DNA from 3 places in the Streptomyces sp. NPDC005141 genome. Region 1 is predicted to be linked to each of the others. Evidence: predicted binding sites of a transcription regulator. Region 1 holds the regulator's gene; each other region holds the start of a gene.
What was found. Region 1 encodes HrcA, which represses chaperone genes, less so after heat shock. Its sites were predicted from a motif close to TTNGCACTCNGNNNNNCNGAGTGCNAA; they were not measured.
Positions count from the first base shown of each region.

Region 2: a site for HrcA is predicted at 3,191-3,217, ahead of groES (co-chaperone GroES). Genes of this name have one in related genera too.
Region 3: a site for HrcA is predicted at 8,046-8,072, ahead of groL (chaperonin GroEL). Genes of this name have one in related genera too.

Region 1 is NZ_JBSFYW010000022.1:45,528-55,649, forward strand. It holds gene ACWD68_RS19275 (S41 family peptidase) at 1-1,550, opposite strand, end outside; gene ACWD68_RS19280 (hypothetical protein) at 1,624-2,142, opposite strand; gene ACWD68_RS19285 (VOC family protein) at 2,308-2,700, opposite strand; gene ACWD68_RS19290 (16S rRNA (uracil(1498)-N(3))-methyltransferase) at 2,731-3,480, opposite strand; gene ACWD68_RS19295 (nitronate monooxygenase) at 3,477-4,616, opposite strand; gene dnaJ (molecular chaperone DnaJ) at 4,729-5,862, opposite strand; gene hrcA (heat-inducible transcriptional repressor HrcA) at 5,863-6,879, opposite strand; gene ACWD68_RS19310 (MBL fold metallo-hydrolase) at 7,058-7,921, shown strand; gene ACWD68_RS19315 (DUF3097 domain-containing protein) at 7,967-8,773, shown strand; gene hemW (radical SAM family heme chaperone HemW) at 8,936-10,122, opposite strand, start outside.
Region 2 is NZ_JBSFYW010000010.1:134,858-144,979, reverse strand. It holds gene ACWD68_RS11015 (ester cyclase) at 121-828, shown strand; gene groL (chaperonin GroEL) at 964-2,586, opposite strand; gene groES (co-chaperone GroES) at 2,738-3,046, opposite strand; gene ACWD68_RS11000 (polysaccharide deacetylase family protein) at 3,273-4,025, opposite strand; gene ACWD68_RS10995 (polysaccharide deacetylase family protein) at 4,022-5,023, opposite strand; gene ACWD68_RS10990 (class I SAM-dependent methyltransferase) at 5,115-6,308, shown strand; gene ACWD68_RS10985 (cell wall-binding repeat-containing protein) at 6,286-8,286, opposite strand; gene ACWD68_RS10980 (RNA polymerase sigma factor) at 8,450-9,733, opposite strand; gene ACWD68_RS10975 (YciI family protein) at 9,798-10,122, opposite strand, start outside.
Region 3 is NZ_JBSFYW010000013.1:7,980-18,101, forward strand. It holds gene murQ (N-acetylmuramic acid 6-phosphate etherase) at 137-1,072, shown strand; gene ACWD68_RS12865 (PTS transporter subunit EIIC) at 1,089-2,489, shown strand; gene ACWD68_RS12870 (hypothetical protein) at 2,524-3,111, shown strand; gene ACWD68_RS12875 (hypothetical protein) at 3,159-3,359, opposite strand; gene ACWD68_RS12880 (hypothetical protein) at 3,356-3,592, opposite strand; gene ACWD68_RS12885 (helix-turn-helix domain-containing protein) at 3,708-4,550, shown strand; gene ACWD68_RS12890 (DUF397 domain-containing protein) at 4,531-4,797, shown strand; gene ACWD68_RS12895 (NADH:flavin oxidoreductase) at 4,866-5,987, opposite strand; gene groL (chaperonin GroEL) at 6,295-7,920, opposite strand; gene ACWD68_RS12905 (cold-shock protein) at 8,303-8,506, opposite strand; gene ACWD68_RS12910 (MoaD/ThiS family protein) at 8,948-9,223, opposite strand; gene thrC (threonine synthase) at 9,220-10,122, opposite strand, start outside.

The sequences.
Region 1 (10,122 bases):
GCGGCCAGGGTGATCAGATACGGCCGGGAGCCGCCGACGAACGCCAGGTCGAAGACGTGCTCGTCGTAGACGGGATCGAAGGCGCGCGCCGAGAGGAAGGCGAGGTGCTTGCCGTCGAGGGTGAACGCCGGTGCGTAGTCCCGGAAGCGCAGCGGGGTCGCCTCGGTCACCGAGAGGTCGGTGGTGTTGGCGAGCTTGAGGTGGCGCAGCGGGCGCGGTCCGGGGTGCGACCAGGCGAGCCACGTCGAGTCGGGCGAGAAGACGAGACCGGTGACCTCGCCGTCCTCGCTGCGGTCCACCTCGCGGACCTCGCCGCTCTCGCGCTCGACGAGCAGCACGCGGCCGTCGTGGGAGGCGACGGCGGCGCGGCTTCCGTCGGGTGCCATGGCGAGACCGAGGACCCTGCCGAGCGCGCCCGCGGCGAGCCGCCGCGGGGTGGCTCCGGGGGCGACGCCGGTCGCGGGGGCGAATTCGAGGGCGTCGTCGCCCTCCGCGTCCGTCACCCAGACCACGTGCTCCTCGCCCTCGGCACGGAAGGTGCGGGGCAGCCGGGCGCGGACGCCCTGCTCGGTGGCGAGCGCGCGGGCCGGTCCGGAGCGGTGGGTGACCCAGTGGACGGCGCCGCGCACGGAGATCGCGCTGCCGCGTCCGGTGTGGTCGGGCGCGGCGGCGGAGAACCAGCGCGAGGCGCTCACGGGGTGGGGCTGCTGGTCGACGCGCTGGCCGCCGAGCCGGATGTCCAGCCGGCGGGGCTCGGCGCCGTCGAGGTCGTCGAGGAGCCACAGTTCACCGGCGGAGGCGTACACCACGCGGGTGCCGTCGGTGGCCGCGTGGCGGGCGTAGAAGGAGTCGAGCGGCGTGTGGCGCCGCAGGTCGGATCCGTCGGCGAGAGAGGAGTACAGGGCCCCGACGTCCTCGTGGTCCGACAGGAAGGCGATCCGCTCGCCCACCCAGAAGGGGTATTCGAGGTTCCCGTCGAGTTCCTCGTGCAGCCGGACGAACTCGCCCTCGCCGTCCCGGTCGATCCACAGCTTGCCCGCCGTGCCGCCGCGGTACCGCTTCCACCAGGCCGCCTCGCGCCCCATCGGGGCGGACAGCAGGACGACGCCGGGCGCGCCGTGGGCGACGTCGCCGACGGGGCCGTACGGCAGGGTCGTCGCGGGGCCGCCGTCGAGCGGGACGGACCGTGCCCAGGTGCGGCGCAGGCTGGCCTGGCCCTGGGTGCTGAGGGCGAGCACCTGTCCGTCGGGGGTCCAGCCTCGTACCTGGGTCTTCGAACTGCCCCAGTACGTCAGCCGTTTGGCGGGCCCGCCCGCCAGGGAGGCGATGTGGGCCTCGGGAGCGCCGTCACGTGTGGACGTCCAGGCGACGGTCGTGCCGTCCGGGGAGATGCGCGGATGGTTCACCGGCACGTTGTCGGCGCTGATCCGCCAGGCGCGGCCGCCGCCGTCGAGCGGGGCGGCCCAGATGTCGTCCTCGGCCGTGAAGACGACCAACTCGCCGTGCAGGTGCGGAAACCGGAGATACGCGGAGGGTGCGGACTCTGTCACCCGGTCACCCTACGCAGCGGACGCGCGCCCCGACAGGGGTTTGGATCACTTGATCCGTGTACGGCATGGCAGGTCACTTGCCCTGCGCGGGCCAGCAGGTGGGGTCGCCCTTGCACCACATGGTCTTCGTGACGGTGACCGTGACGGTGGGGTCGGGCTGTCCGTTCGGCGGGTTGTAGGTGACCGGCGGGGTGGGGCCGCCGGTGGCGTTGCAGTCGCCCAGGCCGCTCACGCGGAACAACTGCTTCCCGCCCACGGTGGCACGCAGGTCGCCGCGTACGCAGGCGCCGTCGACGGCGCGGGTGACCTTGCCCTTGACGACGATGTGCCGTCCGTCGCCGGTCTGGCCCTGGCAGTCGACGGACGCCACGGTGTTCTCGGTCGGCGAGGGCGACTTCCCGGGCGTGTAGACCTTGTTGGCGCTGCCGTAGTGCGCGGTGCAGCTGAGCCATTGCACGTCCACCTTGCGCCGTTCGATCTCCTTGGTCGCCGTCTGGTCGGTCGTGTAGGCCACGGTGGCGGAGCTGAGTCCGTTCCCGGGCTCGCACGCGGCCACTCCGAACACGCCGGCCGCGCCCAGCCCGACGGCCATCAGTACTCGCCCGCGCCCCGTCCGACGCCTGATACGCCTCAAAGCCCCCATGGACGGCAGCGTGCCACCGCGCGGCGCACCGCGGTAGACCGCATGTGGCCATCGGGCGCACAACCACCCGAAGGAGTTCCTCGTCCCGTGGCCGGGCGGGTCCCGGGACGCCCGTCAGCCGAGCAGCAGCTGCCACTCCTGGAGTTCCACCAGGTTCCCCTCGGGGTCCTTGAGATGGGCGACGCGCATACGGTCCGTCATGGGCGCCGGGCCGTGCAGCAGGGTCGCGCCGCGCGAGACGACCTGCTCGCAGTAGGTGTCGAGGTCGTCCACCCGCAGCACCACCAGTGAACGGTGCCCGGTCACCACGTCACCGATCTCGCCCAGGATCTCGGCCATCATCGCGCGGTCCTGGAGGGCGATGCCCGCCGACCCGATGACGGGACTGAACTTCTCGTACGGGCCCTTCGCGGCGCCCGACTGGGGCTTGAGGCCGAGGACTTCGGAGTAGAAGCGGTAGCAGGCGGCGAAGTCGGAGACGAGCAGCCGTACCTGGGCGAGTTCCATGGAATCCCTGCTGGATGTGCGGGTGACGGGTCAGGACCAGCGGCCGGTGCGGGCCAGCAGCAGTGCCGTGGCCACGGTCCCGGCCGTCGACGTACGCAGCACCGTACGCCCCAGGTGGAACATCTTCGCGCCCGCCTCGGTGAAGAGCGCGACCTCTTCGGGGGAGATCCCGCCCTCGGGGCCGACCACCAGGACGATCTCCCCGGAGCCGGGCAGGCCGGCCGTCGCGAACGGCTCGGTGCCGAGTTCGGTGTCCTCGTGGAGTACGGCGGCGAGATCGGCTTTGGCGAGAAGTGCGGCAACCTGCTTGGTCGTCATCGCGTCCGCGACCTCCGGGAAGCGCACCCGGCGGGACTGCTTGCCGGCCTCCCGGGCGGTGGCGCGCCACTTGGTGAGCGCCTTCAGACCTCGGTCGCCCTTCCACTGCGTGATGCAGCGGGAGGCGGCCCAGGGGACGATCGCGTCGACGCCGGTCTCGGTCATGGTCTCGACGGCCAGCTCGCCCCGGTCGCCCTTGGGCAGTGCCTGGACGACCGTGATGCGCGGCTCCTCGGCCGGTTCCTCGGCCACCGAGTCCATCTTCACGATCAGCCGGTCCTTGCCCTCGGTGTCGAGGACGACGCAGTCCGCCCAGCGCCCGGCCCCGTCGGTGAGTACGACGTCCTCGCCGGGCCGCAGCCGTTTCACGGAGACGGCGTGCCGTCCCTCGGCGCCGTCGAGGACGTAGCGTCCGCCGCCGCCCGCGTCGAAGTGCTCGACCAGGAACACCGGTGCCGTCATCGGGCCGCACCCTCTTCCGGGATCTCGTCGGTTGCCGACAACGCTGTCTTGGCGGCGGCGATCTCGGTGTTCAGTACCTCCACCAGCTGCCCGGCGGGCAGGTCACGTGCCATGCGGTGGCCCTGTCCCGCCCACAGCGCCATGCCCTGCGCGTCGCCCGCCTTGGCGGCCGCCTTGCGCAGCGGCGAGGTCAGGTGGTGGATCTCGGGGTAGGCGGCGGGGGCGTACGGGCCGTGCTCGCGCATGAAGCGGTTGGCCAGCCCGCGCGCCGGCCGCCCGGAGAACGCGCGCGTGAGTTCCGTGCGGACGAAGAGGGGGTTGGTCAGCGCCTCCTTGTGCACGGCGTTCGCGCCGGACTCGGGGGTGGCGAGGAACGCGGTGCCGAGCTGGGCCGCGTTCGCGCCCGCGGCGAGGACGGCGGCGATCTGGCTGCCGCGCATGATGCCGCCGGCCGCGACGATCGGGATCTGCACGGTCTCGCTGACCTGTGCGACCAGGGAGAGCAGCCCGACGCCCGTGCCGTCCGTCTCCGGGTTGTCGCGGTGGGTGCCCTGGTGTCCGCCGGCCTCGATGCCCTGCACGATGACGGCGGCGGCGCCCGCCCGCTGCACGGCGAGGGCCTCCTCGGCCGTGGTCGCGGTCACCAGGGTGAGCGTGCCGGCGCGGCGCAGGGAGTCCAGCACGTCCTGGCTCGGCACGCCGAAGTGGAAGGAGACCACCGCCACCGGGTTGTCGAGGAGGACGGCGAGCTTGGCGTCGTAGCCGTCGTCGCGTCCGCTGTCCGGGTCGCCGAGCTCGGTCTCGTACCAGGCGGCCTCACCCGCGAGCTGGTTGGCGTAGACCTCGACCGCGGCGGCAGAAGGCAGCGCGGCACCGGCCGCTCCGGCGGAGCCGGTGCCCGCACCGGGGTACTCGGGCTGCGGCATGAACAGATTGACGCCGAAGGGACGTCCGGTCAGCCCGCGCAGCTGCTTGATCTCCTGGTACATGCCGTCGGCGGTCTTGTACCCGGCGGCGAGGAATCCGAGCCCGCCCGCCTCGGACACGGCGGCCGCGAGCTGGGGGACGGAAACGCCGCCCGCCATGGGGGCCTGCACGATCGGGTGAGGGAAGAGATCGGTCAGTGCGGAGGACATGACGGCATGTTGTCACGTCCTCAGTACAAGTCCGAATCCGGCCTTCCGCCCGGCATAGGCCACCGGGATGGGCGGGCACGGGGTGGCATTCCCACCCCGCGCCGCGCCTGGGTCAGCGACCGTTGAAGGCGTCCTTCAGCCGGGAGAAGAGCCCCTGCTGACCGGGCTGGAACTGACCGGTGGGCCGCTCCTCGCCTCGCAGTTTGGCGAGCTCGCGCAGCACCCGCTCCTGCTCCGGGTCGAGCTTGGTCGGCGTGGTGACCTCGACGTGCACGATGAGGTCGCCGCGGCCGCCGCCGCGCAGGTGGGTGACGCCCCGGCCGTGCAGCGGGATCGACTGGCCGGACTGTGTGCCCGGACGGATGTCGACCTCTTCCATGCCGTCGAGGGTCTCCAGCGGCACCTTGGTGCCGAGGGACGCCGCGGTCATCGGGAGGGTGACCGTGCAGTGCAGGTCGTCGCCCCGCCGCTGGAAGGTCGAGTGCGGCAGCTCGTGAATCTCGACGTACAGGTCACCGGCGGGGCCGCCGCCGGGGCCGACCTCGCCCTCGCCCGCGAGCTGGATCCGTGTGCCGTTGTCCACACCGGCCGGGATCTTGACCGTGAGGGTGCGACGGGACCGGACCCGGCCGTCGCCCGCGCACTCGTGGCACGGGGTCGGGACCACGGTGCCGAAGCCCTGGCACTGCGGACACGGCCGCGAGGTCATGACCTGGCCGAGGAAGGACCGCGTCACCTGGGACACCTCGCCGCGACCGCGGCACATGTCACAGGTCTGCGCGGAGGTCCCGGGCGCCGCGCCCTCGCCGTTGCAGGTGGCGCAGACGACGGCCGTGTCGACCTGGATGTCCTTCGTGGTGCCGAAGGCCGCCTCGTCGAGCTCGATCTCCAGCCGGATCATGGCGTCCTGGCCCCGGCGGGTGCGCGAGCGCGGTCCGCGCTGCGACGCCGTGCCGAAGAAGGCGTCCATGATGTCCGAGAAGTTCCCGAAGCCGCCCGCGCCGAAGCCGCCGGCACCGCCGCCCTGCTGGGACAGCGGGTCACCGCCGAGGTCGTAGACCTGCTTCTTCTGCGGGTCCGACAACACCTCGTACGCGGCGTTGATCTCCTTGAACCGCTCCTGCGTCTTCGGATCGGGATTGACGTCCGGGTGCAGCTCGCGAGCGAGCCTCCGGAACGCCTTCTTGATCTCGTCCTGGGACGCGTCGCGGCGCACGCCGAGTACGGCGTAGTAGTCCGTGGCCACTTAGGACTCCGCCAGGATCTGTCCGACGTACCGTGCCACCGCTCGTACCGCTCCCATCGTTCCCGGGTAATCCATGCGGGTCGGGCCGACCACGCCGAGTTTGGCTACTGCCTCGCCGCCCGAACCGTAGCCGACCGAGACCACGGACGTGGAGTTGAGTCCCTCATAGGCGTTCTCGTGCCCGATTCGCACGGTCATGCTCGAATCCCCGGCCTCTCCAAGCAACTTGAGGAGCACAACCTGCTCCTCCAGCGCCTCGAGCACCGGCCGGATGGTGAGAGGGAAGTCATGTCCGAAACGGGTGAGATTGGCGGTACCGCCGATCATCAGCCGCTCCTCGGTCTCCTCGACGAGTGTCTCCAGCAATGTGGAGAGCACTGTCGAGACCGTACCCCGGTCCTCCGCCTCGAAGGCGTCCGGGAGGTCCTGCACGAGCTGCGGGACGTCCGCGAAGGGGCGCCCCGCGACCCTGCTGTTGAGCCGGGCCCGCAGATCCGCGAGCGACGTCTCACCGAACGGCACCGGACAGTTGATCATGCGCTGCTCGACCCGGCCGGTGTCCGTGATCAGCACGAGCATCACCCGCGCGGGGGCGAGCGACAGCAGCTCCACATGGCGCACGGTCGAGCGGGTCAGCGAGGGGTACTGCACGACGGCGACCTGCCGTGTGAGCTGCGCGAGCAGCCGCACGGTCCGCCCTACGACGTCGTCGAGGTCGACGGCGCCGTCCAGGAAGTTCTGGATGGCCCGCCGCTCGGGCGCGGTCATCGGCTTGACTCCGGCGAGCTTGTCGACGAAGAGCCGGTAACCCTTGTCCGTGGGGATGCGCCCAGCGCTGGTGTGCGGCTGGGCGATGTAGCCCTCGTCCTCCAGGGCGGCCATGTCGTTGCGGACGGTGGCCGGCGACACGCCGAGCCTGTGCCGCTCGGTGAGCGCCTTGGAACCGACCGGTTCCTCGGTGCCGACATAGTCCTGGACGATGGCGCGCAGCACCTCGAGCCTGCGTTCACTGAGCATCGCGCACACCTCCAGAAGTCGACTCGATGGTCTTCGTGGCCTTCGTGGCTTTCGCCTGGCACTCAGCGCACGCGAGTGCCAACGTTCCCCGGCCCAGTGTACGGCGGTGAGGCACGACCCCGGCAAGGGCGGGCCTGCGATGTCGTGCACGGCACCCGGTCACCGCTAGCGTCGCCGCATGAGGCTGACTTGGGAAGAGCTGGGGTGGGAAAGGGTGGCGCCCCGGGTCGGGCGGCGGCGACTTCCGGACTGGGACTGCACGGTCGGGCTCGTCGTCGGCGAGGGCGCGGCCCTGATGATCGACGCCGGGTCGAGCCTCGCGGAGGGCGCGTGGCTGCGCGCCGAGGCCCAACGGCTCCTCGGGCCGGAGCGCCGAGTGACGCACCTCGCACTGACCCACCCGCATTTCGATCACGTCTTCGGCGCGGCGGCGTTCACGGACGTGGAGGTCTTCGGCGCGGTCGGGCTGGACGCGGTCTTCGCGTACGAGCGCGAGGAGCTGTGCGCGGACGCCGTGCGCAACGGTCTCGACCCGGGCGCGGCGGCCGAGGCGGCGGACCTGCTGGTCCGTCCCCGGCACTCCGTGAGCGGCGAGTGGACCCTCGACCTCGGCGGCGGGCTCCAGGTGCTGCTGGCGAACGTCGGCCCGGGACACACGGGCCACGACCTGGCGGTCCTGATCCCCGGCGCACCCGAGCCGCCCTCACCGGCGGAGCCATCGGCACCGCCCGCACCGCCCGCCCGGCCTACGTCGCGAGCATCGCGCGCATCGCTCGGGTCGCGCGCATCGCTCGGGTCGCTCGGGTCGCTCGGGTCGCTCGGGTCACCCGAGATCGTCTTCTGCGGGGATCTGGTGGAGGAGTCCGGCGAACCCCAGGCCGGCCCGGACGCCGTACCGTCGCACTGGCCTGCCGCCCTCGACCGGCTGGTGGACCTGGGCGGGGAGGACGCGGTGTACGTGCCGGGGCACGGGGCGGCGGTGAACGCGGCGTTCGTCCGGGCCCAGCGGGAGGAGCTGGCGACGCGCTTCGGCGTGTCGTAGGGATCGGCACACCGCCCGCCCGCCGTTTCTCCTATCGTCATCCGAATGCGCCAGTACTCTCCGGATCTGACCCCGCCGTGGAAGAAGCCCAAGCCCGTGCCCGAGGTCCCGGCGGACCCGGGTCTGGTGGTCGAGGAGCCCGGCACCGGCTTCTGCGGCGCGGTGATCCGCTGCGAGGCGGGCACGGTGACCCTGGAGGACCGCTTCGGCAAGCACCGGGTGTTCCCGCTGGAGCCGCGCGGCTTCCTCCTGGAGGGCAGGGTCGTGACGCTGGTGCGCCCGCCGGCCGGGGCGCCCGTACGTCCCAGCCGTACGGCGTCCGGCTCGGTGGCGGTGCCCGGTGCCCGCGCCCGGGTGGCGCGGGCCGGACGCATCTACGTCGAGGGCCGCCACGACGCCGAACTGGTCGAGCGGGTCTGGGGCGACGACCTGCGCGTCGAGGGCGTCGTCGTGGAGTACCTGGAAGGCGTCGACGACCTTCCCGCGATCGTCGACGCGTTCGGCCCGGGCCCGGACGCCCGGCTCGGCGTCCTCGTCGACCACCTGGTCCCCGGTTCGAAGGAGTCCCGGATCGCCGAGGCGGTCACGAGCGACCACGCCCTGGTGCTGGGCCACCCGTACATCGACATCTGGGAGGCCGTGAAGCCCTCCTCGGTGGGCATCCCGGGCTGGCCCCGGGTACCGCGCGGCCAGGACTGGAAGACGGGTGTGTGCCGGGCCCTGGGCTGGCCGGAGAACACGGGCGCGGCCTGGCAGCACATCCTGTCCAGGGTGCGCACCTACAAGGACCTGGAGCCGGAACTCCTGGGCCGCGTCGAGGAACTGATCGACTTCGTCACCGCTCCGGAGTGACGCGGGGCCCCGGGAGCCTTCGGGGCCGTCGGCCGGCCCGCCCGCGACGCGCATGCGCTCCTGGCGGCCCGTCTCGTCCGGTCGGCCCGGGTACGACGTCGGCTGCTCCCCGCGGCCGAACGGACGAAAATCCACGGCTGCGGGTCACCACGCAACAGGTGTTCAGTCCACCAGATCCCTGACGACGGCGTCCGCGAGCAGTCGTCCGCGCAGGGTGAGAACGGCGCGACCGGCGTCGTACGGACCGGCTTCGAGGAGCCCCTCGGAGAGCGCGCGGCGGGAGGCCGCGAGCCCGTCGGGGCGGAGCAGGGAGAGCGGGCAGCCCTCGCGCAGCCGCAGTTCGAGAAGGATGCGCTCGACCCGGCGGTCCTCGTCGGAGAGGAGTTCGCGCCCGGCGCCCGGCGAGCGGCCCGAGGCCAGTGCGGACGCGTACGCCCCCGGATGCTTCACGTTCCACCAGCGAACACCGCCGACGTGACTGTGCGCTCCGGGGCCCGCGCCCCACCAGTCGGCGCCGCGCCAGTACAGCTCGTTGTGCAGACAGCGGCCGGCCTCGGAGGTGGCCCAGTTCGACACCTCGTACCAGTCGAAGCCCGCCGCCGACATCACCTCGTCCGCGATGAGATAGCGGTCCGCGTGCACGTCGTCGTCGGTCATCGGGACCTCACCGCGGCGGATGCGGCGCGCGAGCTGCGTGCCCTCCTCGACGATGAGCGCGTACGCGGAGATGTGGTCGGGACCGGCACCGAGGGCCGCTTCGAGCGATGCCCGCCAGTCGTCGTCCGACTCCCCCGGCGTGCCGTAGATCAGATCCAGGTTCACATGTGCGAAGCCCGCGGCGCGGGCCTCGGCGACACAGGCCTCCGGGCGACCGGGGGTGTGCGTGCGGTCGAGCACCTTCAGGACGTGCTGCCGGGCGCTCTGCATACCGAAGGAGACACGGTTGAAGCCGCCGGCGCGAAGCGTCGCGAGGTACTCCGGGTCGACCGACTCCGGGTTCGCCTCCGTCGTGATCTCCGCGTCGTCCGCGAGTCCGAACTCGTCCCGGACAGCCCCCAGCATCCGTACGAGATCGTCGGCGGCCAGCAGCGTGGGTGTACCGCCTCCGACGAAGACCGTGCGGACGGGACGCGGGTCGTCGCCGAGCACCTTGCGGGCGAGGCGGACCTCGTCGATCAGGGTGTCCGCGTAGTTGTCGCGGGAGGCGAGCACGCCGCCGGTGCCCCGCAGCTCGGTCGCCGTGTAGGTGTTGAAGTCGCAGTAGCCGCAGCGGGTGGCGCAGTACGGCACGTGGAGGTAGAACCCGAGGGGCCGCTCGGCCTCCCCCAGTGCCTCAAAGGCCTGGGAGG
Region 2 (10,122 bases), on a different contig from region 1:
CACGCAGGTCGCGCGGGTCGCGCGGCAGGCGCCCGCGCGTTTCGTGCGGTGGGTGGTGCCGCCCCTCCGGTGGGAGGATTGAGGGTGGATCTACCGGACCAGGGGGCCGGAGGCGGCGCCATGACATTCATGCAGCTGATCGATTGCAGGACCAGCAGGTTCGACGAGATGAACCGGCTGATGGACACGTGGGTCGAGAAGACCAAGGGGAAGCGGACCGCGACGCACAGCGTCATCGGCAAGGACCGCGCCGACGCGAGTCACTTCGTGGAGATCGTGGAGTTCCCGTCGTACGAAGACGCGATGCGGAACTCGAAGCTTCCGGAGACCGACACGATCTTCCAGGAGATGGTGGCGCTCTGCGACGGGATGCCGACGTTCACGGACCTCGACGTGGTGCGTGACGAGCAGCTCTACGCGGCGAACATCCGCACGTACTTCGAGATGCTGGCGGGCCCGGGTGAGCTGGAGCCGCTCAACGGACTGATGGCGGAGGGCTACCACGACCACGACCCCGCCAACGAACAGGACACCATCGGGCTCGACGCGGTACGGCGCGAGATCGAGATGTGGCGCGGCGGCTTCGACTTCGCGTTCACCATCGAGGACCAGATCACCGAGGGGGACCGCGTCTGCACGCGGTGGACCTGGAACGGCACGCACACGGGCGACTTCATGGGGATGCCCGCGTCCGGGAAGCAGGCCTCCATGACCGGCACGACCATCTTCCGGTGCGGAGAGGACGGGAAGATCGTCGAGGGCTGGTGGCAGTACGACCGGCTGGGTCTGATGGCCGGGCTCGGCGCACTGGACGCGCTGGAGGGCTGACCGCTCCGCGCGCCGGAAGGACGGCCCCGGGAAACAGCCCCACGGAAACGCGGGAGGTCCCCGTTCCTGGTGGAACGGGGACCTCTTCACGACGTCACGCCTCGGTGGGCGTGTCCGTCCTCATGACGTCGTACGTCAGTGGGAGTGCCCGTGGCCGTGACCGGCGTCGCCCTCGTCCTCGGCCGGCTTCTCGACGACCAGGGTCTCGGTCGTGAGGAGCAGGGAGGCGATGGAGGCGGCGTTCTCCAGGGCGGAGCGGGTGACCTTGACCGGGTCGATGACGCCGGCCTTGACCAGGTCGCCGTACTCGCCGGTGGCGGCGTTGAAGCCCTGGCCCTTGTCGAGCTCGGCGACCTTGGAGGTGATGACGTAACCCTCCAGGCCGGAGTTCTCGGCGATCCAGCGCAGCGGCTCGACGGCGGCCTTGCGGACCACCGCGACACCCGTGGCCTCGTCGCCGGTCTTGCCGAGGTTGCCCTCGAGGACCTTGACGGCGTGGACGAGCGCGGAGCCACCACCGGAGACGATGCCCTCCTCGACCGCGGCGCGGGTCGCGGAGATGGCGTCCTCCAGACGGTGCTTCTTCTCCTTGAGCTCCACCTCGGTGGCGGCGCCGACCTTGATCACGCACACGCCGCCGGCCAGCTTCGCGAGGCGCTCCTGGAGCTTCTCGCGGTCCCAGTCGGAGTCGGTGTTCTCGATCTCGGCCTTGATCTGGTTGACGCGGCCGACGACCTCGTCGGAGCTGCCGCCACCGTCGACGATCGTGGTGTCGTCCTTGGTGACGGTCACGCGGCGGGCGCTGCCGAGCACGTCCAGGCCGACCTGGTCGAGCTTGAGGCCGACCTCCTCGGCGATGACCTGACCACCGGTGAGGGTGGCGATGTCGCCGAGCATGGCCTTGCGGCGGTCACCGAAGCCGGGGGCCTTCACGGCGACGGCGTTGAACGTGCCGCGGATCTTGTTCACGACCAGGGTCGACAGGGCCTCGCCCTCGACGTCCTCGGCGATGATCAGCAGCGGCTTGGAGGCGTTCGACTGGATGACCTTCTCCAGCAGCGGCAGCAGGTCCTGGATGGAGCTGATCTTGCCCTGGTGGATGAGGATGTACGGGTCGTCGAGGACGGCCTCCATACGCTCCTGGTCGGACACCATGTACGGGGACAGGTAGCCCTTGTCGAAGGCCATGCCCTCGGTGAAGTCCAGCTCCAGACCGAAGGTGTTGGACTCCTCGACGGTGATGACACCGTCCTTGCCGACCTTGTCCATCGCCTCGGCGATGAGCTCGCCGACCTGCGGGTCCTGGGCGGACAGACCGGCGACGGCGGCGATGTCGGACTTCTCGTCGATCGGGCGCGCGGTGGCGAGGAGCTCGTCGGAGACCGCCTTGACGGCCGCGTCGATGCCCTTCTTCAGCAGCGCCGGGGAGGCACCCGCGGCGACGTTCTTCAGGCCCTCGCGCACGAGCGCCTGGGCGAGCACGGTGGCGGTGGTCGTACCGTCACCCGCGATGTCGTTGGTCTTGGTCGCCACCTCCTTCACCAGCTGGGCGCCGAGGTTCTCGAACGGGTCCTCGACCTCGACCTCACGGGCGATGGTCACGCCGTCGTTGGTGATGGTGGGGGCGCCGAACTTCTTGTCGATGACGACGTTGCGGCCCTTCGGACCGATCGTCACCTTCACCGTGTCGGCAAGCTTGTTGACGCCGCGCTCAAGGGCGCGACGGGCGTCCTCGTCGAACTTCAGGATCTTCGCCATAGGAGCGGTTCAGCCCTCTCGGAAAATTTGGAGAACGAACAGCGCCCCCGGCGCCCGGCTTGTTAGGTAGCGGGGGCCAGGGGCGCAGTTCACTGCAATGCTTGGTGCGGGGTTGTCCGGGGGAAGCCCCCGAACGCCCTTACCGGGTGAATTACTTCTCGATGATCGCGAGCACGTCGCGAGCCGAGAGGACGAGGTACTCCTCGCCGTTGTACTTCACCTCGGTGCCGCCGTACTTGCTGTAGAGCACGATGTCGCCGACGGCGACGTCGAGCTCGACACGCTTGCCGTCCTCGACGCGGCCCGGACCAACGGCGAGGACGACGCCCTCCTGGGGCTTCTCCTTCGCAGTGTCCGGAATGACCAGGCCAGAGGCCGTGGTCTGCTCGGCGTCGAGCGGCTGGACCACAATGCGGTCCTCGAGCGGCTTGATGGCAACCTTGGAGCTGGCGGTCGTCACGATCCGACCTCCCCCTTCGGAGATCTCACGGGGTTAACTGTCTGAGGTGGCGACCAGGTCGATCCGTCGTCGCGGGTGCCGGACCTGCCCGTCGCTATTGGCACTCTCCAGTGGGGAGTGCCAGACCTGAGACTATGACTGCGATTAGCACTCGGTCAAGCGGAGTGCCAAAGGCGTCGGCGTGGCGCGGTCCGAACGGGGCCGGACCGCGCCGGACGGCGGCCCCTCAGAGGTAGTTCTCCAGCCGGGCCGGAGTGAAGCCCTCCGCCTGGATGCGCCGGAGCAGCCGGACCGTGGCGTCCGTGAGATTGGGTTCGCCGAAGCCGGAGAGGATGTCGCCCGGCCGGAGCCGGTGCGCGTCGGCGGGGCGGCCGAGGACGATCGCGGCGACCCCGCAGTCGGCGGCGGCGCGCAGGGTGGTGCTGTCGTACCTGCCGTAGGGGGGCCGCAGCAGCCGGGGCCGGATGCCGAAGCGCTGCCGGAGCTTGTCCTGCTGTCCGCAGATCTCGGCGCGCTGGCCGGCGTAGGGCAGACCGCGCAGGGAGGCGTGGTCGAGGGTGTGGTTCTGGACGCTCGCGCCGACCGCGCGCAGCCGGGCGAAGTGCCCGTACCCCGGCCCGACGACACTGTCCGTGAGGAACATGCTGACCGGCAGCCGCAGTTCGCGGACCATGTCGACGAACCGGGGATCGCGCTCCGCCCCGTCGTCGTACGTCAGGAAGACCACCTTGTCGCGGGTGCGCACATGGTCCACGACGGGCGGCAGCCCCGGACCCGCGCTGCGTGCGGTGGTCCGGGCGGGCGCCTTCGGTGCCGCGGCGAGCGGGGTGGCCAGACCCCAGCGGCGGTATGCCGTCTCCTGCGGACGCACTCGCTGGGCCGCCTTCTTGCCCAGCCGCTCGATGGGGTCGACGGACTGCGCGCAGCCACCGAGCAGCACCGCCGCGAGCAGTCCGGCGAGCACCGCCCGCACCCTCACAGGTAGTCCTCGAGGCGCGCGACCGCGTACCCCTTGTCCGTGACCGTCCTCAGGAAGCGGCGGACCATGTCGGGCATGGTGCCCTTCCAGTCCTTGCGGCCCCGGAAGTGGGTGAGGACGATGTCGCCGGGGTGCAGGTCACGGTCGTCCTCGCGGTACTCCCAGTGGTCGACGAAGACTTCCTCGTCCCAGATGGGCGCGTACTTGACGCCGCAGGACTTGGCGGCGCGCAGGGTGTCCTGGTTGTAGTTGCCGTACGGCGGGCGGAAGAGGACCGGGCGCTTGCCGAACTGCCTCTTCATCACGTCCTGCATGCCGCAGATCTCGCGCTTCTGCCGCGCGTAGGACAGGGCGGGCAGATAGGGGTGGTGCAGCGTGTGGTTGTTGAGGGTGATGCCGCGGTCGCGCATCTTCCGGAAGTACCCGAAGTCGTCCTTGACCAGGTAGCCGCTGAGGAAGGCGGTGTACGGGATCTTCAGGTCGCTCATCATCCGCAGGAACGCGGGGTCCTTCTCCTCGCCGTCGTCGATGGTGAGGAAGACGACCTTGTCCTTGGTGGGGACGGTCGTGAAGACCGGCGGCAGCCCCAGCTCCTCCTGCCCGTCGACCTCGAACCCCTTGCGGGCCTCGATGACCGGCTTCCTGGCGGGCGGCGCCGGGGGTGTCAGCGGCACCTCGGCGAGTCCCCAGCGCTTGGCGGCGGCGACACGCCGGGCCTGCGCCAGCCGGAGCCGGGAGGCGTACGCGTCGAGGGCGCGGGCCGGGGGCGCCTGGAGCCGGACCTGCCGACCGTGGGCCGGCTTGGCGGCATCGGCATCGGCATCGGCGTCGGTTCCGGTTCCGGCGCCGGAACCGGAGCCGGGGACGGAACCGGAGCCGGAACCGGAGCTGGTCTCGGCACAGCCGGAGACGAGAAGGGCGAGGGCGAGCACGCCGACTCCCCAGCGCGCACCGGCCCCGTTTGTGCCGTTTTTATCATTTTGTCGTACGGGTCGCATGGAGCCGGATCCTCCCAGGTCACCGCCCTCACCCGGGCCCCGACACCGCCGCCGGAAGCACACCGTCCACCGACTGGCCCACAATGGCCGGGTGAACGACGTCTCCTTCGCCTCCCTCCTCACCGCCGAGGGCCGCGCCCTGCTCGACGAGGTCCGCGCCACCGAACCGGCACAGGAACTGGCCGTCGCCACCCGGCTGCGCCGCGAGCACCCCGCCGAACTGGTCTCGGCGGCCCTCGGACAGGCCCGGCTGCGGCAGCGGGCGGCGGCGAAGTTCGGGGCCGAGGACGCCGGGCGGATGTTCTTCACCCCGAACGGGGTCGAGCAGTCCACCCGGACGAGCGTGGCGGTCCACCGCGCCGAGCGGTTGCGCGCCCTGGGAGTCCGTTCCGTCGCCGATCTCTGCTGCGGCATCGGCGGCGACGCGATCGCGCTGGCCCGCGCCGGAATCCGGGTCCTCGCCGTCGACCGGGATCCGCTGACGGCCGCCGCCGCCCGCGCGAACGCCGACGCACTGGGGCTCAAGGACCTGATCGAGGTGCGCGAGACGGACGTCACCGAGGTGGACACCTCGTCGTACGACGCGGTCTTCGTGGACCCGGGGCGCCGGGGCGGCCGGGGCCGGATCTTCGACCCGGAGGCGTACTCGCCGCCGCTGTCCTGGGCGATCGGGGCGGCCGCGAAGGCTCCGTTCGCCGCGCTGAAGATCGCTCCCGGCATCCCGCACGAAGCGGTCCCCGCCGAGGCGGAGGCCGAGTGGATCTCCGACGGCGGAGACGTGAAGGAGGCCGTGCTGTGGTTCGGCACGGAGCCTGGCCTGGTGCGCGCCACCCTGCTGCCGGGCCCGCGCGAGCTGCGCGGGCGCGGGCTGCCCGATCCGGCGGTGCGAGCGGTCGGGCGCTATCTGTACGAGCCGGACGGCGCGGTCATCCGCGCGCACCTCGTCGCCGAGGTGGCCGAGGAACTGGACGGCGGGCTGATCGACGAGACGATCGCCTACATCACGGCCGACGAGCTGCGCCCGACGCCGTACGCCTCCGCCTACGAGATCACCGATCGACTCCCCTTCAACGTGAAGAAGTTGAAGGCACTGCTGCGGGAGCGGGAGGTCGGCGTCCTGACCGTGAAGAAGCGCGGATCGGCCGTCGAGCCGGAGGAGCTGCGGCGCAAGGTGAAGCCGCAGGGCCCCCGCTCCGCGACGGTGTTCCTGACCCGGGTGGCGGGCGCCCCGACCATGCTGGTGGGGGCACCCGCGGGACCGCCTACTGCTGGTGGCCGGTCTTGAGCGGACCGAGGTTCGGCTCGGCGACGGGACGCGGCGCCGTGCCGGGACGCGCCGCCGGGGCACCCGCGGCCGACCTCGTCGAGGAGTACGAACTCGCCGTCGGTTCGACGCCGTTGTAGTACGGCGCGTACTTCCACTGGCTGCCGCTCGCGCTGATCGCCGCGCCCGCGGAGTTCAGCGCCGTCGTCGACACCGAGCCGGTGCCGCCGAAGACCGCCACACCGTTGACGTTCGCGGCACCCTTGAGCAGGTAGGACTTGGTGTCTGCGGAGAGCGTGCCGAGGTCGGTCCACAGCAGCGGGCCGAACACGTTCATCGCGGCGGCGGCGGTGGTGCCGCCTCGCCAGCTGTCGGTGTACGCGAGTGCCACGCTGCCCGGTGCGTCCCACCACATCGTGGCCAGCGCGACCGCGGTGCCCTCGTGGGTGGCCGCCGCGACCGGGTAATAGGTGTACCGGGAGGGCCAGTTGGAGAAGTTCGTGTGGGTGAGCGCGTACTTGGCCGAACCGCCGACCGGGATCATGTAGGTGTCGTCCGGGTCGAGGCCGTTCAGGTACGACTTGACCGACGAGGTCAGCGTGTTCCCGTCGTTCAGGACGACGACGGCCTTGCCCGCGGTCCCGAGGGAGCCCGCGGCGGACGCCGCGGCGAGCGCAGAGTGGTAGTCGGTGCCGGTCGCCAGGAACACGTAGTCGGGGGCGCTGGTGACGGACTTCGCGACGGCGACGGAGGTCGAGTAGCGGGAGGTCCCCGCCAGTCGCTTCGGAGTGAAGCCGAGCGAGGTGATCTTCGAGGCGACGGAGCTGCTGAGGATCGACGTGCCGCCGATGAGGTGGACCGTGGCGCCGGGCTTGAGGACCCGCTTCAGCTCCGCCTGCACGGCCGAGGAGACCGAGGTCTCCGGCGTCAGCAGGACCGGGCCGTGCTTCTTGCCCGCGAGGGCGGCGGCCGTCAGCGCGTACGAGGGGCTGTCCTGGGAGACCAGCACGGCGGACGAGGCGTTCATCAGGCCCGGTTCGCTCTTGCCGACCGTGTTCCAGGTCCAGCGGGACCCGGCGATGTTGCTGCTGTTGACGTCGGCGCCCCAGACCCGGGCGACGGTGTTCTTGCGCAGCGGCTGCCACGCGGGCTCAACGCCGGAGAAGGGCACACCCTCCGTCACCGCGTCCGGGGTGATCGTCATGACGACGTTGCCTTGCTGGTAGCCGTCACTGACGGGCCGCAGGAAGTGCACGACGAGCCGGTCGCTCGCGGGCGCCCAGGAGGGGCTGTCGTAGTCACCGGCGTCATCGGTCAGGCGGCGCTCGCCGGTGCCGTCGGTGTTGATCGAGAAGAGCTGGCGGTGACCGTCAACGGTGCGGACGAAGGCGACCTTCGTGCCGTCGGGCGAGATGGCGGGCGAGCCGCCCGAGGTGAGCTTGGTCTGCGCCTTGGTGGTGGCGTCGTAGAGCATGACCGAGGGCGTGCTCGTGCAATCGGTGCCCCTGCGCTGGAAGGCCAGGAGCTTGCCGGTCGCATCGCCGCTCGGGAGGGTGTCGCAGCCGCCGCCGGTGAACAGCCGCGCCGGAGTTCCGCCGTCGGCCGGGATGGAAAAGAGCTTCCTGGTCGCGGAGTAGACGATTCGACGGCCGTACGTCCAGTACGTCGGGTGCGACGCGGCGGGGCCGAGGTCGACCCCCTCGTAGACATACGTCCTGGTGGTGCCGGTGACGCTGATGGTGTCCAGCGACCCGCCGTTCTCGAAGACCAGACGGCTGCCGTCGGGCGACCACGCGGGTGTCGAGTCCGGGGTGTCGGTGATGTGCTTGGGGTTGTTGCCCGTGCCGTCCACCGAGATGATGCCGTTGTTGACCACGGCGATCCTGCCGTCGGTCGCCGGCCACCCGGCGACGTCGGCCGCCGCCCCCGGGGCCAGCGTGATCGCGGTGCCGGCGGCCAGGGCCGTCACCGCGGTGAGCGCCACGAGTCTGTGGCGCACGGAGATTTTCATGGGTGTACCCCCCCAGGTAGGTGCGATGGGCCGCCGGACCACCTCGCAGGGGCCTACGGAATGAACTCAGAGCGTCATTCCCGTGTACGGCAGCGGCGCCACTGTAAGCCCTTGCTGATCCCGTTGGGAACGGAGTCACCGAACGGGAACTTCACGAATCCCGCAGCTCACGGGCCCGTGCCGTCAACAGCTCCCGCTCCCGCTCGTTGCGCGCCAGCGAGGCCGCCCGCTCGAACTCCGCCCGCGCCTGAGCCGTACGCCCCAGCCGCGCGAGCAGGTCGCCGCGCACGCTGGGCAGCAGGTGGTAGCCGCGCAGGGCGGGTTCACCGGCGAGGGCGTCGACGATCTCCAGGGCGGGTCCCGGCCCGTCGGCCATCGAGACGGCCACGGCACGGTTCAGCTCGACGACGGGAGAGGGCGTGCGGGCCGCCAGCAGGCCGTACAGCGTGGCGATCCGCCGCCACTCCGTGTCCTCGTACGTGTAGGCCTGCGCGTGGCAGGCGGCGATGGCGGCCTGGAGCGCGTACGGCCCCGGGCTGCCGGTGGCGACGGCGCTGCAGCGGCCCAGCGCGGTGAAACCCCGGCGGATCAGCATGCGGTTCCAGCGGCGGCGGTTCTGGTCCTTGAGCAGGACGGGTTCGCCACCGGGCCCGGTGCGCGCGGCCGCCCGGGACTCCTGGAGCTCCAGCAGGGCGGCGAGAGCGTGCACCTCGGGCTCCTTGGGCATCAGCTCGGCGAGCACCCGGGCCAGCCGGAGCGCGTCCTCGCACAGCGCCGGACGGAGCAGGTCGTCGCCCGCCGTGGCCGCGTACCCCTCGTTGAAGACGAGGTAGATGACCTCCAGCACGGACCCGAGCCGGGCTTCGCGTTCGGGGCCGTAGGGGACCTCGAAGCCGACCCCCTTCGTCGCCAGCGTGCGCTTGGCCCGCACGATCCGCTGGGCGACCGTCGCCTCCGGGACGAGGAAGGCGCGGGCGATCTCGGGCGTCGTCAGACCGCCGAGGAGCCGCAGGGTGAGCGCGATACGGGCCTCGGCGGACAGGACGGGGTGGCAGGCGGTGAAGACCAGGCGGAGCAGGTCGTCGTCGATGTCGTCCGGATCGGCGGGTTCGTCGAGATGGTGCGGCGCCGACAGCGAGAGGTCACGCCCGACCTCCTCCAGCTTGCGCGCATACCGCTCCCGGCGTCGTACGAGGTCGATCGCCCGGTGTTTGGCGGTGGCCGTGAGCCAGGCGCCCGGGTTGTCCGGCACGCCGTCCCGTGGCCACTGCTCCAGCGCCGCGACCAGGGCGTCCTGGGCGAGTTCCTCGGCGATGCCGACGTCGCGGACGATACGGGCGACGCCCGCGATGATGCGGGGGGACTCGATACGGAAGATGGTCTCGACGGCCGTGTCGACGCCGCCGGCGGGGGCTCGGGTGGGCTGCTGTTCCACAGTTCACCATCAGACACCCGCGGCGGCGTCAGACCAAGGAGATCGCTCGGGCCGAGACGCCCGCTCAGCCTTCGGCGATCTCCCGCACCTCGCAGGTCACCGTCCAGTGCTCCTCGTGCACCTTCAGGAACCGCTTGGTCCACTCCACGGCCTCGGCCATGTCCTTGCACTGCATGATCGCGTAGCCGCCGACGACCTCCTTGGACTCGGTGAAGGGCCCGTCGGTGACGGACAGGTCCCCGCCCGCCCAGTGGACGCGCTTGCCCTGCGCGGAGGGCGTCAGACCCGCGGTCTCGAGCATGACGCCCGCTTTGGTGATCTCCTCGATCAGCTCGCCCATCCGCTGCATCAGCTCAGGGCTGGGACCCTCGGCGGGCGCGGTGCTCTCG
Region 3 (10,122 bases), on a different contig from region 1:
CAGGGGACTTGATTCAGCGGGGAGACCGCGGTCCGCGGGTGGCTGGTCGCGCCCGCGCGGCGGTGCCGCACGTCGTCCCGGCCCGCGCCCCGCCCCCGGGGCGCGGTAACACCTCACCGGAAAGAGCCGCTCCGTCATGACCTCCATGTCCAACTACGGCGATCTTCGAGCAGAGTTGGAGACGCTGACCACCGAGGCCTTCCGCCCTGAACTGTCCGGGATCGACCGGTTGCCCACGCTGGAGATCGCGAAGCTCATGAACGGGGAGGACGCGACGGTGCCGACGGCCGTCGCCGCGCAGCTCCCGCTCATCGCCGCCGCGATCGACGACATCGCGGAGCGCATGTCCCGCGGCGGGCGCCTCATCTACGCGGGCGCGGGCACCGCGGGCCGCCTCGGCGTCCTGGACGCCTCCGAATGCCCGCCCACCTTCAACACCGACCCCTCCCAGGTCGTGGGGGTGATCGCGGGCGGCCCGACCGCCATGGTCACCTCGATCGAGGGCGCCGAGGACTCCCGGGAGCTGGCGGCGGCCGACCTGGACGCGCTCGCGCTGACGGCCGACGACACGGTGGTCGGCGTCTCCGCCTCGGGCCGCACCCCGTACGCCGTCGGCGCGGTCGAGCACGCCCGGGAGCGCGGCGCGCTGACGATCGGCCTGTCCTGCAACGCGCACAGCCCGCTCGCGTCCGCCGCCGACCACGGCATCGAGGTCGTGGTCGGCCCCGAACTGCTCACCGGCTCCACCCGCCTGAAGTCCGGCACGGCGCAGAAGCTCGTCCTGAACATGCTCTCGACGATCACGATGATCCGCCTCGGCAAGACGTACGGGAACCTGATGGTCGACGTACGCGCCTCGAACGAGAAGCTGCGGGCCCGCTCCCGCCGGATCGTCGCGCTCGCCACCGGCGCCTCCGACGAGGAGATCGAGCGCGCGCTGGCCGCCACGGACGGCGAGGTGAAGAACGCCATCCTGACGATCCTCGGCGATGTGGACGGCCCGACGGCCGCCCGCCTTCTGGAGGAGTCCGAGGGCCATCTGCGCGCCGCGCTGGCGGCGGCGGCCCGCTGACCAGCACGCTCGGGGAGTGCGCACACCGGACTCCCTCACAGCAGCGGCGATCCTCCCCCTCGTGGGCGGCCCCGCGAACGTCCTGACCGTCGCCCACTGCATGACCCGGCTCCGGCTGGGTCTGCGGGACCGGAGCCTGGTGGACGAGGAGGGCCTGCGGGCCCTGCCCGCCGTCCTCGGCCTGGTCGCGGACGGCGGCGCCTACCAGATCGTGCTCGGCCCCGGCACGGTCGCCCGCGTCACGCCGGAGTTCGAGGCGCTGCTGACGACCACGGCCGACCGGCTCGCCCTGCGCGGCGCCGAGCTGAAGGCCGACCGGAGCCGGCGCAACGCCACCCCCCTCAAACTGCTCCTGCGGCGGATCGCGGACATCTTCGTGCCGCTGATCCCCGCCCTGATCGGCTGCGGGGTGATCGCGGGCCTCAACGGCCTGCTGATCAACCTCGGCCTGCTGACGGGCCTCACCCCCGCGCTGACCGCGATCGCCGCCGGGTTCATGGCGCTGATCGCCGTCTTCGTCGGCTACAACACGGCCAAGGAGTTCGGCGGCACGCCGATCCTGGGCGGCGCGGTGGCGTCGGTCGTCGTGTACGCGGGGGTCGCCAAGGTGACGGTCCTCGGCGTGACCCTCGCCCCGGGCCAGGGCGGCGTCCTCGGGGCCCTGGCCGCGGCCCTCCTCGGGACGTACGTGGAAAGGTGGTGCCGCCGCTGGGTCCCGCCGACCCTGGACGTCCTGCTCACCCCGACCCTCACTGTGCTGCTGACCGGCCTGGTGACGCTGTACGCCCTGATGTACGTGGCCGGTGAACTGTCCTCCGCCATCGGCACGGCCGCCGACCGGCTGCTCTCCACCACGGGTGCCTTCGCCGGGCTCGTCCTGGGCGCGCTGTTCCTGCCCCTGGTGATGCTGGGCCTGCACCAGGCCCTCATCCCCATCCACACCACGCTCATCGAGCAGCAGGGCTACACCGTCCTGCTGCCCGTCCTCGCCATGGCGGGCGCGGGCCAGGTCGGCGCCGCCCTGGCGGTGTACGTCCGGCTGCGCCACGACACCTCACTGCGTACGACGATCAGGTCGGCGCTCCCGGCCGGCCTCCTCGGCGTCGGCGAACCCCTGATCTACGGCGTCTCCCTCCCGCTCGGCCGCCCCTTCCTCACGGCGTGCGCGGGCGGAGCGGCGGGCGGCGCCTTCATCGGCTTCTTCTCGATGCTGGGCGACCAGGTGGGCTCGACGGCCATCGGCCCCTCCGGCTGGGCCCTGTTCCCGCTGCTGTCCGGCAACCGGGGCCTCGCCCTCACCGCGGCGATCTACGCGGGCGGCCTGCTCACGGGGTACGTCGTCGGATTCACGGCCACCTATTTCTTCGGCCTCGACAGCCGGTCACCGGCCCGTCCGGCGGAACGGGCCGCCGTGTAGCCGCACTGTCGGCGGCGCGTGCGAGGCTGGTGCCATGAACCACGCACAGCTGACCGCCCTCGGCCGCGCCCTGCGGCTGCTCGGGGAGCACGGCGACGCTCTGAACGCCGACACCCCCGACGCCAAGCTGCACGAGGTCAAGGCGGACCTGAAGCGGGCCCTGGACCTGCTCGACGAGACGGTGACGACGGCGGCGCCGACCACCCGCTGCTCCGAGCATCCGAACGGCCCGGTGGACGAGAGCGCCCCGGACCGCTGCCTGCTCTGCGAGACCCGCCGCCGCACCGCCCGCCGCACCGAGGTCAACGACGCGTACACGCACGGCCGGGCGCCCGCCCCGGACGAGCTCCCCGACCGGGCGATGTCCCGCTACGGCGTCCGCGGCGACCGTCCCCAGCCGCAGCAGCGCTGGCTCCCGGAAGTCTGGACCGGCCAGGAGTGGCACCTCTGCGGCACCCCCCGGCGCGACCGCCACGAAGCCGAGCGCTACCTCGCCGCCGAGCGCAGGACACCACGCCCCGGTATGGCCTACCGCCTCGTCCACGAGTTCACCGACTACGAGGTGCTCCGCATCTGGGGCACACCCGTCAAGGTCGACATCGAACCGATGGGGAATCTCTAGACGGGCCGGGGAGGGACCCCGGAGCGGGGCGCCCTCCCCGGCCAGGGTCACGGCAGGCGCCCCTCCGCGTTGAGCCGCCGCACCCGCGCCCGCAGCACCTCCCCCGGCGGTGCCTCCGCCAGGGCCTCGGGAGGACAGTCCCACTCGCGTCCGCCGCCTGGCGGCCGCAGTTGTACGTAGCCGCCCTCGTGCCCCATCACCTGGCCGAGCCGGCCGTCCCGCACGTCGATCGCGTACTCCTCGCTCACGCGTCGCCACCGCCGTCCCGCACATCGCGTCGGCGCAGCACCTCGGTCAGCCGCCGCGCGGTGCCCACGTTGCAGCGGCCGAGCGCGACCAGGGCGAACGGCTCTTCGCTCGCGCCGGTCACCGGATCGACCCGCAGGGACGGCAGCACCACACCGACCCCGGTCAGTGCCGCCCGCAGCTCCTCCACGATCTCCTCCGTCGGCCGTACCCGGTTGCCCGGCGTCATCTCCATCGCTCCGATCCCTCCACGCTGAGTGTTCGCTTTCACCACTCAGCGTGGCCATCACCCCTCTAACCTGGCCAGAGACGGCGCTCCAACAACCCGACCTGTGTGACAGGGAGTTGCCATGCCCGGACCGAAGGACCTCGATCCGTCCTCCTCGCCGCGCGCCATGATCGGTGCGGAGCTGCGGCACGCCCGCGAGAACGCCCGCCTCAGCCAGGCCGAGTTGGGCGAACCGCTCTTCGTCAGCGGTTCGTTCATCGGCCAACTGGAGTCCGGGACCCGCCGCCTGCACCTCGAATACGCCGTCCAGATAGACGAGATCCTGGGGACCAACGGGTTCTTCGAGCGCAACTGCAAGGCCCTGGCCAGGTCGAAGTACCCGGACCACTTCGCAGAGGCGGCGGAGGCGGAGGCGGTCGCTACGGCGATCAGGGAGTACTCGACGCTGCTGATCCCGGGACTGTTGCAAACCGAGAGGTATGCGGAAGCAGTCTTTCGCGCGTACACGCCGACAGCGCCCGATGCTGAGATCGCCGCACTCGTGGCCGCACGCTTGGAGCGTGCGCAGCTCATCGACGATCCAACAACGCCGTTGTTGTGGGTGGTTGTGGACGAGGCCGTGCTACGGCGACAGGTCGGGAGCGGTTCGGTAATGGCGGAAGCTCTCCGACACGTGACGGGGCTGGCCAAGGCACACCGAATCATCGTGCAGGTGCTGCCGTTCGACACGGGGGCTCACGCGTCGATGCACGGATCTCTAAAGCTCATGGAGTTCGATGACGCGCCCCCGCTGTCCTTCGTGGATGCGCCGAGCATGGGGAAGCTGCTGGACGACCCGGCAACTGTCACCCGCCACGTCCTCACGTTCAACCTCCTCCAGGCGTCGGCGCTTTCCCCGCACGATTCCCTGGCTCTGATCGAATCCGTGGCGGAGGATTGCGAGCATGGAGAACAAGGCCCATGAGCACGATCTGAGCGCCGCAGCTTGGTACAAGTCCAGCTACAGCGGCGGGGACGGCGGCAACTGCCTGGAGGTCGCACGCTGGCGCAAGTCAACGCACAGCGGAGCAAGCGGCGGCGACTGCCTGGAGGTCGCCCCCGGCCACCCCACCCTCGTCCCCGTCCGGGACTCCAAGAACCTCGGTCCCTCGATCACCTTCGGGGCCGCCGCCTGGACCGCCTTCGTCGGCCATCTCCGCACCACCGGCTGACCGGCGCGGCGCACAAAGAAGGGGCGGCGCCCGCGTCACAGCGGCGCCGCCCCACAGGCAAGCTCGGGTCAGCTCAGCGAGCGCAGTGCCGCCGCGTCGTACGGGGCCAGCTCGTCGAAGCGGCCCGCGAGGACCTTGGCCGCCCACTCGGGGTCCTGAAGCAGCGCGCGGCCGATGGCGACGAGGTCGAACTCGTCGCGCTCCAGGCGGTCGAGGAGGTCGTCGATGCCCCGGACCGAGGAGCCTTCGCCCATGAAGGCCTTGATGAAGTCGCCGTCCAGGCCGACCGAGCCGACGGTGATGGAGGGCTTGCCCGTCAGCTTCTTCGTCCAGCCGGCGAGGTTCAGGTCGGAACCGTCGAACTCGGGCAGCCAGTAGCGGCGCGTGGAGGCGTGGAAGGCGTCCACTCCGGCCGCCGCCAGCGGGGCGAGGATCGCCTCCAGCTCTTCCGGGGTCTCGGCGAGGCGGGCCTCGTAGGCCTGCTGCTTCCACTGCGAGTAGCGGAAGAGAACGGGGAACTCCGGCGAGACGGAGTCGCGTACCGCCGCGACGATCTCCGCCGCGAACTTCGTACGGGCCACCGGGTCGCCGCCGTACGCGTCCTCGCGCCGGTTGGTGCCGGACCACAGGAACTGGTCGATCAAGTAGCCGTGGGCGCCGTGCAGTTCGACACCGTCGAAGCCGATGCGCTCCGCGTCCGCCGCGGCCTTCGCGAACGCCTCGATGACGTCGTCGAGGTCCTGCTGGGTCATCGCCCTGCCGGTGACCTCGGCGCCCTCGGAACCGATGCCGGAGGGGCCGACCGGCGGGGCGTCCGCGAACGGCGGCTCGCCCGCGCTGCGCACCATGCCGATGTGCCACAGCTGGGGCACGATCGTGCCGCCCGCCGCGTGGACGGCGTCGGCGACCTTCGCCCATCCGGCCAGCTGGTCCTCACCGTGGAAACGCGGCACCCGGTCGCTCTGTCCGGCCGAGTCGTGGCCGACGTACGTGCCCTCGGTCACGATGAGGCCCACGCCCGCGGCGGCGCGGCGGGAGTAGTAACCGACCACGTCCTCCCCCGGTACGCCGCCCGGCGAGAACTGCCGGGTCATCGGCGCCATCGCTATCCGGTTCGGGACGGTCAGTCCGTTCAGGGAAACGGGGCGGGAAAGGATCTCGGCTGCGCGGGACGCGGCGTCAGCGGTCACGTGGGGGCTCCTCGGCGAGGTGGTCGGTATGACGTCGTGCGGTCGGCGAGGCAGGAGATTCCGTGCGGTATGTGCACATGCATCGACTGCCTGTCCGGGTCAACCGCACCGCCGGGCGCGGCATTCCGCCGCTCCCGCACCTGCCGCTGTGATCCGGGCCACGTCCGCGGAAGGCGTCCGGCGCCACGGAGCCCTCGTGGCGCGGTGCCTGAAGCGCGGGAACACAAAAAAACGCCCGAGGGCGGCACCCTCCCTCGCGGGAAGGTGCCGCCCTCGGAACGTCAGGACGATGATCGACCGGGGTCGATCAGAAGTCCATGTCACCGCCCGGCATGCCGCCCGGAGCGCCGCCCGCAGCGGCCTTCTCCGGCTTGTCGGCGATGACGGCCTCGGTGGTGAGGAACAGCGCGGCGATGGAGGCGGCGTTCTGCAGAGCAGAGCGGGTCACCTTCGCCGGGTCGATGATGCCTTCGGCGATCATGTCGACGTACTCACCGGTCGCGGCGTTCAGGCCGTGGCCGACGGGCAGGTTGCGCACCTTCTCGACGATGACGCCACCCTCGAGACCACCGTTGACGGCGATCTGCTTGAGCGGGGCCTCCAGGGCGAGCTTCACGGCGTTGGCGCCGGTCGCCTCGTCACCCGTGAGCTCGAGCTTCTCGAAGACCGAGGAAGCCTGGAGCAGGGCCACGCCACCACCGGCGACGATGCCCTCCTCGACGGCCGCCTTCGCGTTGCGAACGGCGTCCTCGATGCGGTGCTTGCGCTCCTTGAGCTCGACCTCGGTGGCGGCACCGGCCTTGATGACGGCCACGCCGCCGGCCAGCTTCGCCAGACGCTCCTGGAGCTTCTCGCGGTCGTAGTCCGAGTCCGAGTTCTCGATCTCGGCACGGATCTGGTTCACACGGCCGGCGACCTGGTCGGCAGAGCCGGAGCCGTCGACGATCGTGGTCTCGTCCTTGGTGATGACGACCTTGCGGGCACGGCCCAGCAGGTCCAGACCCGCGTTCTCCAGCTTGAGGCCGACCTCCTCGGAGATGACCTCGCCGCCCGTGAGGATGGCGATGTCGCCGAGCATGGCCTTGCGGCGGTCACCGAAGCCCGGAGCCTTGACGGCGACGGACTTGAAGGTGCCACGGATCTTGTTGACGACCAGGGTCGACAGGGCCTCGCCCTCGACGTCCTCGGCGATGATCAGCAGCGGCTTGCCGCCCTGCATGACCTTCTCGAGGAGCGGGAGCAGGTCCTTGACGTTCGCGATCTTGGAGTTCGCGATCAGGATGTACGGGTCGTCGAGGACGGCCTCCATACGCTCCATGTCGGTGGCGAAGTACGCCGAGATGTAGCCCTTGTCGAAGCGCATACCCTCGGTGAGTTCCAGCTCCAGACCGAAGGTCTGGGACTCCTCGACGGTGATGACGCCTTCCTTGCCGACCTTGTCCATCGCCTCGGCGATGAGCTCGCCGATCTGGGTGTCGGCGGCGGAGATGGAGGCCGTGGAAGCGATCTGCTCCTTGGTCTCGACATCCTTGGCCTGCTCGAGCAGGGCACCGGAGACGGCCTCGACGGCCTTCTCGATACCGCGCTTGAGGGCCATCGGGTTGGCGCCGGCGGCGACGTTGCGCAGACCCTCGCGCACGAGCGCCTGGGCCAGCACGGTCGCCGTGGTCGTACCGTCGCCGGCGACGTCGTCCGTCTTCTTGGCGACTTCCTTGACCAGCTCGGCGCCGATCTTCTCGTACGGGTCCTCGAGCTCGATCTCCTTGGCGATGGAAACACCATCGTTGGTGATCGTGGGGGCGCCCCACTTCTTCTCGAGGACGACGTTACGGCCCTTGGGGCCGAGGGTGACCTTGACGGCGTCAGCGAGCTGGTTCATCCCGCGCTCGAGACCGCGCCGTGCCTCCTCGTTGAACGCGATGATCTTGGCCATGTGAAGTGGTCCTCCCGGACGGGGTGGATTGCTCCGGATCGTGCCCGCGCCCGCGACGGACGGCCTGCAAGCCTTGTGGTTCCTTGCCCCACAGGCCCGCGGGCCTCGCTGACCCGATCCAAGTTCTGTCACTCTCACTGGGAGAGTGCTAACGCCAATGATTAGCACTCGACCCCTGCGAGTGCAAGCGCCTCTCCTGAAAACGGGCCCCTGGCGGAGCGCACACGCGGCGCCCGCACGGGGCGCGCTCGCGGGCGCGCACAAGACTTGGCGAGACAGACAGGGGACCCCGGAAGACGGCCGGGGACGCACGAGGGGCCCGCATCCCTGGTGGGATGCGGGCCCCTCGGCGTGAGTGCGTCGGTGGCCGTTCGCGCCCGGATCAGACGGCGAGTTTGACCATGTCCGCCTGCGGACCCTTCTGGCCCTGCGAGATTTCGAACTCCACTCGCTGACCCTCTTCAAGGGTGCGGTAGCCGTCCATCTGAATCGCGCTGTAGTGCACGAAGACGTCCGCACCACCGTCGACCGCGATGAAGCCGTACCCCTTCTCCGCGTTGAACCACTTGACGGTGCCCTGAGCCATGCCTAACTCCCCTATTACTGGCCCTTGCACAGATCCACACTTCGCGGATCCGGGTCAGACCTCACCCCCCAACGGTTGGGGGTGTGCGCCGGAACGCGTCGACCGCGGCTGAATGTATCTGTCCAACTGCCGTCTGCAACAGGTCAATCGGACGAGAATTCTGGGCATGGCCGATCACGGATATGCGGAGAATGTGCAAGGATTCAGGGCAAGTCGGGCCCCGTAAATGCCATAAAAGGCTCAAAAAGGCGGGGTACTTTGGCTACTTCTTGTCGGATGCCGGGCGAGAACTCATATGCGTCCGGCATGAAACCAACATCGAAAGCGAAGCGACTTCCCCAACTGTAGCGCGCTCAACCATACAGAATTGCCCCCTCCGTTTCTCTCACGGAGGGGGCAATTCGATGAACTCAGCGTGTTCGGCATTACCGAGGGTAACGATCAGCCCCCGGCGACGGCCGGAATGATCGAGACGCCCACACCGTCCGGGGTCGCCGTCTCCAGGCCCTGCTCGAACCTGACGTCGTCGTCGTTGACGTACACGTTGACGAAGCGGCGCAGCTTGCCCTGGTCGTCCAGAACGCGCGCGGCGATGCCCGTGTGGTTCTTCTCCAGGTCGGCGATGACCTCGGCGAGGGTCGTGCCCTCGGCCGTCACCTCGGCGGCGCCCCCGGTGTAGGTGCGCAGGATGGTGGGGATGCGGACGTTGACGCTCATGATGCGAGGCCAGCCTCTCGGAAGGAGTCGAGGTTCGGGCGGATGGTCGCGGTCAGCCCGGTGTCCGAGGCCACCGCGTCCAGAGTCTTGAGGCCGTCGCCGGTGTTCAGCACGACCGTGGTCAGGGTCGGGTCGAGGAGACCGTTCTCGATCAGCTTGCGGGTGACGCCGACGGTCACGCCGCCGGCCGTCTCCGCGAAGATGCCCTCGGTGCGTGCGAGCAGCTTGATCGCGTCGACGATCTGCTCGTCGTTCACGTCCTCCACGGCACCGCCGGTGCGCCGCGCGATGTCGAGCACGTACGGCCCGTCCGCGGGGTTGCCGATGGCGAGCGACTTGGCGATGGTGTCCGGCTTCTGCGGACGTACGACGTCGTGGCCGGCCTTGTAGGCGACGGACACCGGGGAGCAGCCCTCGGCCTGGGCGCCGAAGATCTTGTACGGCTTGTCCTCGACGAGCCCGAGCTTGATCAGCTCCTGCAGACCCTTGTCGATCTTCGTGAGCTGGGAGCCGGAGGCGATCGGCACGACCAGCTGGTCGGGGAGCCGCCAGCCGAGCTGCTCGCAGATCTCGTACGCCAGCGTCTTGGAGCCCTCGGCGTAGTACGGCCGCAGGTTGACGTTGACGAAGCCCCAGCCCTCGCCGGCCGGGTCACCGATCAGCTCGGAGCAGAAGCGGTTCACGTCGTCGTAGTTGCCCTGGATGCCGACGAGCTCGCCGCCGTAGACCGCGGCCATGACGACCTTGCCCTGCTCCAGGTCGTGCGGGATGAACACGCAGGAGCGGAAGCCGGCGCGGGCCGCCGCGGCGCCCACGGCACCGGCGAGGTTGCCCGTGGAGGAGCAGGAGAGGGTGGTGAAGCCGAAGACGCGGGCCGCTTCGATGGCCTGGGCGACGAC